DNA from 3 places in the Acidovorax sp. GW835-FHT14B10 genome. Region 3 is predicted to be linked to each of the others. Evidence: riboswitches for the same ligand, from Rfam matches in the RefSeq annotation. Region 3 holds a riboswitch; each other region holds the start of a gene.
What was found. A riboswitch is a leader RNA that binds a small molecule or an ion and turns the genes downstream of it on or off. The one in region 3 is predicted to bind glycine.
Positions count from the first base shown of each region.

Region 1: it holds a riboswitch for glycine, as region 3 does, so the genes downstream of both, AC1Q5S_RS05985 (D-amino acid dehydrogenase) here and gcvT (glycine cleavage system aminomethyltransferase GcvT) in region 3, are expected to answer to the same signal.
Region 2: it holds a riboswitch for glycine, as region 3 does, so the genes downstream of both, AC1Q5S_RS15350 (penicillin-binding protein 1A) here and gcvT (glycine cleavage system aminomethyltransferase GcvT) in region 3, are expected to answer to the same signal.

Region 1 is NZ_JBXAGC010000005.1:104,080-107,349, reverse strand. Features, by position in the region: gene AC1Q5S_RS05990 (2-keto-4-pentenoate hydratase) at 1-690, opposite strand, end outside; glycine riboswitch at 911-1,026, shown strand; gene AC1Q5S_RS05985 (D-amino acid dehydrogenase) at 1,119-2,438, shown strand; gene AC1Q5S_RS05980 (FIST signal transduction protein) at 2,628-3,270, opposite strand, start outside.
Region 2 is NZ_JBXAGC010000020.1:8,009-11,278, forward strand. Features, by position in the region: gene AC1Q5S_RS15350 (penicillin-binding protein 1A) at 1-1,744, opposite strand, end outside; glycine riboswitch at 1,805-1,897, opposite strand; glycine riboswitch at 1,905-1,995, opposite strand; gene AC1Q5S_RS15355 (iron-containing alcohol dehydrogenase) at 2,063-3,223, opposite strand.
Region 3 is NZ_JBXAGC010000033.1:36,202-39,471, reverse strand. Features, by position in the region: gene gcvH (glycine cleavage system protein GcvH) at 1-209, opposite strand, end outside; gene gcvT (glycine cleavage system aminomethyltransferase GcvT) at 417-1,550, opposite strand; glycine riboswitch at 1,595-1,717, opposite strand; glycine riboswitch at 1,731-1,829, opposite strand; gene AC1Q5S_RS19450 (TRAP transporter large permease) at 1,840-3,117, opposite strand; gene AC1Q5S_RS19445 (TRAP transporter small permease) at 3,114-3,270, opposite strand, start outside.

The sequences.
Region 1 (3,270 bases), on a different contig from region 3:
CGTGGTCACCCACTGGCCCGCGCGCAGGCCGCCCAGGCTGCGCGCGCCCTCGTTGGCCAGCCACACCAGCAGCCGCAGCGGCTCGCCCGCCGGGTTGCCCCAGGCGGCGCGCTCTACGGCCACCGTGCCGTTGACGGACAGACTCACCGGCTGCACCAGGGGCTGCACCGCAGCCACGTTGGCCGACCCCGAACCCACCATCAATGCGCCATGGCAGGCCTGGTCGGCCAGGCGGCTGAACTCACCCTGCTGGGCCCAGGCGGCAAAGCGCGTGTCGCACACCTCGATGGCGGCGCGCACCGATGCCATGGCCGCCAGCACCTCGGCCGGGCTGTAGGGCGCGGTGCGCTCGGGCAGGTCGGCGCCCAGCTCGTACACCAGCTCTGCCTCGACCCCCATCACGGCAAAGCCTGCGGCAGGCAAATGCACGGCCTGCCCGGTTGACGCGACCGCCACCGAATCGCGGGTGAGCGCCGCGCGCGCGGGCAGCGCCTGGGGCGATGCGGCGCCCACCTTCCAGCCCGCGATCTCGCCGCGCTCGCGCACCACGGCGTCCTGCACGGCATAGGCCTGGGCCACATTGCACGGGCGCAGGGCGGCGGGCAGATCGAGCGGCCGGGGCATGCGCCCCTGGCGCGCCATGGTGAGCAAGGCCGCGCTGGCAAAGGGATCAAAGGCGGTATCAGACATGGCAGGCATCCTGGGGGGTAAAGCTTGGCGGATTATGGCGAGGCACCGGTTTCAGCGCCTTTCCAGCATCAGCAACGATTGCCATCCATTAGCGCGCACAGACCCCTTTTTGCGCCGCAGTGCCGCCTAGAATCGGCCTCGCAGGAGAGTCAGCGGCACCGTCCGCTTCACCGAAGGCGCAAACTCCCATACACGCTCAGGTTCCGTACTGCACCATTCAACAAAGCCGTCTGGAGAGCCGCCACGACCTACATGCGTGGCGCACCGAAGGAGCAAACCACGCGCCATGCCGGCGATGCGGTGAATCTCTCAGGTACCAAGGACAGGGGGAGCGGCAGCTTGGCAGACGCGCCGGCTGCACGCTATTTAATCAATAGCATCTACCGAACGCCTGTCAAGCGCCAGAGCCCAGAAAGGCTTTGAAAATCATGCGCGTGATCGTTTTGGGTGCCGGCCTGCTCGGCGTGACTTTGGCGTATTTCCTGCAGCAACTCGGCCATGAGGTCACGGTGATCGACCGCCAGGGCGCGCCCGGTGCCGAGACCAGCTTTGCCAACGGTGGCCAGATCTCGGTGAGCCATGCCGAGCCCTGGGCCAACCCCAGTGCGCCGCTCAAGGTGCTGCAGTGGCTGGGTCAGGAAGATGCACCGCTCTTGTTCCGCCTGCGCGCCGACATGCGCCAGTGGCTGTGGGGCCTGCAGTTCTTGCGCAACTGCACCCCGGCGCGCACGCGCCACAACATCGAGCAGATCGTGCGCCTGGGCACCTACAGCCGCAGCGTGCTGCAGCAGCTGCGCGCGGCCACCGGCATCGCGTACGACCAGCGCACACAGGGCATCCTGCACTTCTATACCAACGCCAGGGAGTTCGACGGCGCACTGGCCCCGGCTGAGCAGATGCGCCAGCTCGGCTGCGAGCGCCAGGTCATCAGCGCCGACGAGGCCGTGCGCATCGAGCCAGCCCTCGCCCATATCCGCCCGCAACTGGCCGGCGCCACTTACACGGCCGAGGACGAGTCGGGCGATGCCAACCAGTTCACCCGCGAACTGGCCCGGCTGTGCGCGGCGGCGGGCGTGCAATTTCGCCTGGGCCACCACATCACGGCGCTGCGCGAGGCCGGTGGCCACATCGACCATGTGGAGCTGACCAACGCCGAGGGCCGCTTCGAGCGCGTGCGCGGCGACGCCTTCGTGCTGGCCATGGGCTCGTTCAGCCCGCTGTTGGCGCAGCCGCTGGGCATTCGCCTGCCCATCTACCCGGCCAAGGGCTATTCGGTGACCATGCCGGTCAAGGATGCGTCGATGGCCCACGGGGTGAGCCTGACGGATGACGAGTTCAAGCTGGTGTTCTCGCGCTACACCAGCGAGCGCGGCGGCGACCGGCTGCGCATTGCCGGCACGGCGGAATTGAACGGCTATGACCGCAACCTGAACCCGATGCGCTGCGAGGCCATCGTGCGCCGCGTGGAGCAGCTCTTTCCCGGCGCGGGCGATGCCAGCCAGGCCCAGTTCTGGACCGGCCTGCGCCCCGCCACGCCCAGCAACGTGCCGCTGATCGGCAAGACCAAGGTGGCCAACCTGTTCCTCAACACCGGCCACGGCACGCTGGGCTGGACGCACGCCTGCGGCTCGGGCAAGGCGCTGGCCGACATCGTGAGCGGCCGCGTGCCCGAGGTGGATTTTGCGTTTCAGGGAATGGCCGCGGGGTGTGCCTCCCCTGCGCTGGTACCGGCAGCCAGGAGGGCCTGACCCCGGGAACCGGTTGCCATCACCGGTTTCCGCCCGGAACGCGGGAAAGCGCCGAGGCGCCGCCCCCGTGCCCGTGACATACGCCACCACCATGGCGCGCAGCGGCACGCCGTGGGATGCCTGCGGCCTGCCAGCGGAAGGCGGTTGAGCACGACCACGCCCCCCAAACAAAGCAAGCTGGAGGAGCCCTCAGGCGCTGACGAACACCGTCAGCACACCGGTGTAGCCATACAGATGGTGGTGTGCGATTTCGCCGCCCGCAAAAAAACCTGTCAACGGCACATCGCCCAGCGCATGCCGCACGATCTGCAACTCGGCGCTGGGCCCGCCAAAGTGCGGGCCACCCCGACCCGAGCAACTCACATAGATGGCGCCCCGGATGGACCGGGCCGCGGGGCTGGCCGCCGCCGGTGCCGCGCTGCCAGGCGCCTGGCGCAAACCCTCCTGCGCTTCGCTGGCCTGCGGTGCCGGCTCTGTTTCTTCCGGCGACAGCTCCTCGCGGATTTCCGCGCAGATGCGCATCAGGTCGGCGCGGGCCGCGGCCACGTTGCGCTGGCAAAACGCCAGGTGCATGCCGGGCTCCACATGGTCGGCCAGCGCCACCCCCCGGCGCGCACCATCGAGGCCCACGATATGGCGCACCCGGGTGTCCGTGCCAAAGTGGCCGGTGTGCTGCGCCCCCTGCGGCTGTTCGCCGGCATCGACCAGCCCCGCCAGGGTGGCCCGCACCTTGCGCAACGCCGCCTGCGGATCGCCGTCCAGCGACACATCGAGCGTGGACAGCAGCACATCCAGCGCGGGCTCCGCGTCGAGCTGCAGTACCACATTCTCG
Region 2 (3,270 bases), on a different contig from region 3:
CCCCCAGGGCCAGCGGCAACCGGGGTGGATTGCGTTCGGGCAAGAATCCAAAGCGGGTGGCGAACTCCTGCACGTACTGAACCCCGGCCGCGTCCATCAGGTTGACGGCCACCAGGTTCTTGGAGCGCACCAGGCCGCGCCGTGCGGTGATGAAGCCCTCGTAGTTGCCGCCGTAGTTGCGCGGGCTCCAGGCGGGGCGGCCGCGGGCGGCAGGGGTCACCACACGCTGCGTATCGTCGATCAAGGTGCCCGGGGCATAGCCTTTCTCCAGCGCCGCCGAAAAGATGAACGGCTTGAAGGTCGAGCCCGGCTGGCGAAAGGCCTGCACGGCGTGGTCGAACTGGTTGAAGGCGTAGTCGAAGCCCCCCGTGAGCGCCAGAATGTCGCCGGTTTCCGTGTCCATGGAGACCAGCGCGCCCTCCATGCCCGGCAACTGGCCCAGATCCCACCTTTCACGGGCATCGGCCACGACGCGAATCACCGCGCCCGGCGCAATGCGCCGCCGCGCGGGCGCATCGGGCTTCAGGGCGGCACGCGCGCTGGCGTTGAGCCGGCTGCGCGGTATCCGCACCGGCGTGCCATCGCGCAGCCATGCGGCAATGCCCTCGGCCTCGGACGCCGCATGCACCAGGGCGGCACGCAGTTCCCCGCTGTCGCGGTAGGGCGCCAGCGCGGCGCGCAGGGCGCGGGGGTCAGCGGCCGGCATATCACCCGGAACTGCGCCCTGGATGCGCCCCTCGGGGCCGGCATAGCCACGGGCATCCTGCGCACCCAGAATGCCCGCGCGCAGCGCACGCGTGGCCGCGCGCTGCGCGGGAACGCTGAGGGTGGTGACGACATCCAGGCCCAGCGCATACGCGTCTTCGCCATACTGCTCCAGCACCATCTTGCGGGCCTGTTCCACGGCAAAGGCGGCGGCCGGCTCGATGGAACGGTATTGCGTTCGCAGCGTCAGTGCCTGTGCCCGCGCCTCCTGGTAGGCGGGCGCATCCAGGTAGCCCAGTGCGTGCATGCGCTGCAGGATGTACTGCTGGCGGATGATGGCGCGCTCGCGGTTCACAACGGGGTTGTACGCCGACGGCGCCTTGGGCAGTCCGGCCAGCACGGCGGCTTCGGCCACCGTCAGCTCGTCCAGTGTCTTGTCGAAGTACACCGATGCCGCAGCCGCAAAGCCGTAGGCACGCTCGCCCAGATAGATCTGGTTCATGTACAGCTCCAGGATCTTGTCCTTGCTGTAGGTGGCTTCGAGCTTGTAGGCCAGCAAGATTTCCATGAGCTTGCGGCTGTAGGTTTTGACGCGGCTCAGAAAGAACACCCGCGCCACCTGCATCGTGATGGTGCTGGCACCCTGGACATGCTCCCCCGATACCACATTGCGCAGCGCAGCGCGCGCCAGTCCGGTGAAGTCCACCGCGCCATGCTCATAAAAGCGGGCATCTTCGATGGCCAGCAGCGCCTGGCGCACCTGCAGCGGGATCTGTCCTATCGGCACGAATTCCCGGCGCTCCTCGCCATATTCCGCCAGCAGCGTGCCGTCCCTGGCATAGATGCGCATCGGCAGCATGGGATCGTAGTCGGCCAGGTGGTCCACCTCTGGCAGCTGCTGCCACACCATGTGCAGCACATAGGCCCCGCCCGCGCTGCCTGCCACGGTCAGCCCCAGGAAAAAACCCGCGAGAAACTTCAGGATCGGGTGCTTTTTGGGCGAAGGGGCAGGTGCGGCAACAGGCGACGATGGGTGCATCAGGGGGAACTCTGGCTAGGGCAGGACCCGTGCCATGACGGGCCTGCGGCGCCGCTCCCCCTGTCCTTTTACCTGAGAGTTTCGGCTGCCTGGGCAGCCTGCCCCTTCGGTGGGCCCCCGCCTGCGTTGCGCAGGGCGGCGGCCTCTCTCCAGTCGGCGATGGTCTCCTGCGGTCCGGTTTGCCTGAGCGATGATGGGAGTTTGCGCCTTCGGCGGAGGCGGATCGCGCCCCTCTCTCCCGCAGGATAGGCGCTCACTGTAAATCACCCGCCAAAACCAGCCCCGTTCAAAAGGTCAATATCCAGCCCCCCCGTCCGGTTACAGCGCGGCTGCAAGGATGCGGCGGCTCACGGCGGGCGTGATCTCGCGCTGCTCGCCCAGCTGCACCATGCCATGCGCTTCGAGCTGGGCCACCACGGTGTCCACCACCTCCGCGCCCAGGCCATAGCCCGACAGGCGCGTGGCGATGCCCATGCTTTCAAAGAAGGCGCGCGTGCGCTCGATGGCGGCGGTGATGCGCTCGTCATCCGTGCCGCTGGCGATGCCCCACACGCGCTCGCCATACTGCAGCAGCTTGGCGCGCTTCGGGCCACGGCGCTCATTCAGCAGCGCGGGCAGCACAATCGCCAGCGTGCGGGCATGGTCGATGCCGTGCAGCGCGGTGAGTTCGTGCCCGATCATGTGCGTGGCCCAGTCCTGCGGCACGCCGGCGCCGATCAGGCCATTGAGCGCCATGGTGGCGGCCCACATGAGGTTGGCGCGGTCGTCGTACACAGGCTCGGGTGCGGTCAGCAAGCGCGGGCCGATCTCGATCAGCGTCTGCAAAATGCCCTCGGCAAAGCGGTCCTGCACGGGTGCGTTGACCGGATAGGTCAGGTACTGCTCCACCGTGTGCACGAAAGCGTCGACCACGCCGTTGGCCAGTTGCTGCGGCGGCAGCGTGTAGGTCTTGGTGGGGTCGAGCACCGAGAACCTGGGGTAGCTGTGCACGCTGCTGAAGGACAGCTTGGCCCCCTTGCCCCGGTGCGTGATCACGCCGCCGTTGTTCATCTCCGAGCCCGTGGCGGGCAGCGTGAGCACGGCGCCAAACGGCACGGCCCGCGTGATGTTGCGGCCGCGCTTTTCGAGGATGGCCCAGGCATCGCCCTCAAAGTGCACGGCAGCGGCGATGAACTTGGTGGCATCGATCACCGAACCACCCCCCACGGCCAGCAGAAAGTCGAACCCGCCGGCGCGGGTCTGCTCGACGGCCTGCATCGAAGTTTCGAAGCTCGGGTTGGGTTCGATGCCGCGGAAGGTGGCGTGCTGCCGTTCGCCCAGCGCGGCGCGCACTTCGGCCAGCGTGCCGGTCTTTTCGGCACTGGCGCCGCCCACCAGGATCAGCACCTTGGCCGCTGCGGGCACCAGCTTCGCCAGGTCGGCGATGCGGCCCTGGCCGAAAACGATGTGGGTGGGGTTGTGGAAGTCGAAATTCAGCATGGCAATGGGGGGGGTTGGCGCACCACCGTGCCCCTTGCCGCACCGGA
Region 3 (3,270 bases):
GAGACCGGCATGTACACATCGGCCGCGGCTTTGACCGACTCGACCACGCCCGCCACGTCGCCCTGGGCAAACGTGGTGCCCACGGCGGGCAGGTCGACAAACACCACATCGCCCAGGGCATCCTGGGCATGCACGGTGATACCGACCACGGCCGAATTCGTGTCGGCGGCGTTGATCCATTCGTGGTCTTTGGAGAATTTGACGGTCATGGGAAAGCTCCTCAAGCAACTAAAAAAAGAAAGGAATCTGCAATGTAAGCGGATTAGCGAAGCCAGCGGCTACATGCCAAACTGCGGCCTTCGCTCTGTGCGCGGGCGCATACCAGTGCCACCGCGCAAGGGCCGCCCCGCCGCGCTGGAGGCGTCCCCCTTCCAGGGGGAAGGCGCCGCAGGTGACTCAGGGGGTAGGTCATTCCGTCAGCCGCGGAAGTAATTGGCAGGCACAAAAGGCATGGCGCGCACTTCCATGGGCACGGCCTTGCCGCGCACCATGGCATTCACCCGCGTGCCGATGGCGGCAAAGGCGGGAGCCACATAGCCCATGGCCACGGGTTCGTTCACCGTGGGGCCCAGCAGGCCGCTGGTCACTTCGCCAATCTTCTGGCCGTCGGTGCTCTGCAACTCGGTGTGCTCGCGCACGGGCACGCGCTCCAGCGCGACCAGGCCGACGCGTTTGCGCGCGAGGCTGGCGGGGTTGTCGAGCTGCGCCAGCACCTTGTCGGCCCCTGGGAAGCCGCCCGCGCGCGCGCCGCCGGTGCGGCGCACCTTCTGGATGGCCCAGTTGAGTGCCGCTTCGGGCGGGGTGGTGGTGGTGTCGAGGTCGTTGCCGTACAGGCACAGGCCGGCTTCCAGGCGCAGCGAGTTGCGCGCGCCCAGGCCGATGGGCTTGACTTCGGGCTGGGCCAGCAGGGCGCGTGCCAGGGTCTCGGCCTGGGCGGCGGGCACCGAGATCTCGAAGCCGTCTTCACCCGTGTAGCCGCTGCGGGTCACGAAGCAGTCGCAGCCTGCGATGGAAAAATCGCCACCCGTCATGAACACCAGCTTTTCAATGCCCGGAGCCAGGCGCGACAGGGCGGTGACGGCCTGGGGGCCCTGCAGCGCCAGGAGCGCGTGGTCGGGCATGGGCACGACGTCGCAGCGCTGACCGATGCGGGCCTGGATGTGCGCCATGTCACCCACCTTGCAGGCGCCGTTGACGATGACAAAGAGTTCGTTGTCGGCCACGCGGAAGAACATCAGGTCGTCGATGATGCCGCCCTCGTCGTTGAGCAGCAGGCCGTAGCGCTGCTTGCCCACGGGCAGGTCGATCACATCGACGGGCACCAGGCTCTCGAACGCGGCGGCGGCATCGGGGCCGACGAGCTTCAGCTGGCCCATGTGCGATACATCGAACAGCCCGGCGGCCTGGCGTGTGTGCAGGTGCTCGGCCATCAGGCCTGCAGGGTACTGCACGGGCATGGAATAGCTGGCAAACGGCACCATGCGGGCGCCCAGTTCAATGTGCAGGGCGTTCAGGGGCGTGGCGAGCAGGGCGGTGGCAGGTGCGGACATAAGAGCTCCAGGGCAAATGGGGGGCGTGGCACGAATGCCACGCGATTTGCCCTGCTGTCCGCTTTACCTGAGAGATTCACCGCGGCGCCCTGGCTGGCCGCGCGGCTTGCTCCTTCGGTGGATGGCCTGCACCTGCAGTGCGGACATCTCTCTCCAGCAAGGGAACGCCCGCATCGCTGCGGGCGGCTGCCAGTCCTTTTGCCTGAGCGTTCGGCTGCTGCCTGCGCCTTCGGCGGCCCTTTTGCATGGTGCTGCGGGGCTCTCTCCTGACAATCGGGCGATTCTACCGTTACTTGGCGTACACCAGATCGCGCAGGAACAGCGAAAGCGAGGGCATGTAAGTGATGACCATCAGGCATACCAGGATCACGCCGACGAACGGCAGCAGATGCTTGACGATGCGGTCCAGCGAGATGCGCGCCACCGTGCAGGCCGCAAACAGGTTCACGCCAAAGGGCGGCGTGATCATGCCCAAAGCGAGGTTCACCACCATGATCAGGCCGAAGTGCACCGGGTCCACGCCGAAGTGCATGGCCACGGGTGCCAGGATGGGCGCCAGCACGATGATGGCCGCGCTGGTCTCGATGAACATGCCGATCAAGAACAGCGCGGCGTTCACGCCCAGTAAGAACAGGGCAGGGGATTGCAGCACCGCCTCCAGCCAGCGGCCAATGGCATCGGGCACGCCGGCGCGCGTGATGAGGAAGGCAAACAGCCCGGCGTTGGCAATGATGAACATGATCACCGCCGACGAGAGGGCCGACTTGCGCAGGATGGCGAAGAGGTCCGCCAGGCGGATCTCGCGGTAGATCACCACGCCCACCACCAGCGCATAGAACACGGCCACGGCCGAGGCCTCGGTGGGCGTGAACACGCCGCCATAGATGCCGCCCAGGATGATCACGGGCATCAGCAGCGCCCAGCCGGCTTGCAGCGTGGCACGGCCCATGGGCATGCGGCCGTCGCCATCGTTCTTGCCCCAGCCCTTCCACTTGCAGTACCCCCACACGAAAAGCATCAGTGCGGTACTGATCAGCAGGCCGGGGCCAAAGCCGGCGATGAACAGCTCGCCAATCGACACCTCGGCACTCACGCCGTACAGGATGAGCGGAATGGAAGGCGGGATGATCACGCCCAGCTCGGCGCTGGTGGCCTGCAGGGCGGCCGCGTAGCTGGTGGGGTAGCCGTGCTTGATGAGCGCCGGGACCAGGATGGCGCCAATGGCGAACGTGGTGGCCACCGACGAGCCCGACACGGCGGCAAAGATCATGCAGGTGAGCACGCAGGTCATGGGCAGGCCACCCTGCACGCCGCCCACGATGCTCTTGGCGAATTCGACCAGGCGGCGCGAGATGCCGCCGGTTTCCATGAGGTTGCCCGCCAGGATGAAGAAGGGAATGGCGGCCAGCGGAAACTTGTTGATCGAGGCGAACATCTCCTTGACGGAAATGAGCATGTTCGCGTTGGACGCCTGGATGCCCAGGATGGACGCAAGGCCGATGGAAACGGCCACGGAAACGGTGAGTGCAAAGCACAGCACCATGGTGGAAATCATCACGGCGCTCATTGGGCTGTCTCCAGTTCCATGCGCAGGGGGTCGATGAGGTTGCCGATGATGCCGACGACGCAGAAAAGGCCGCCCACCGGCATGGCCAGATAGGCCCAGAACATCGAAACCGACTCCAGCCCGGCCATGCTCTGCACGCCGCCGCGCTGGGCG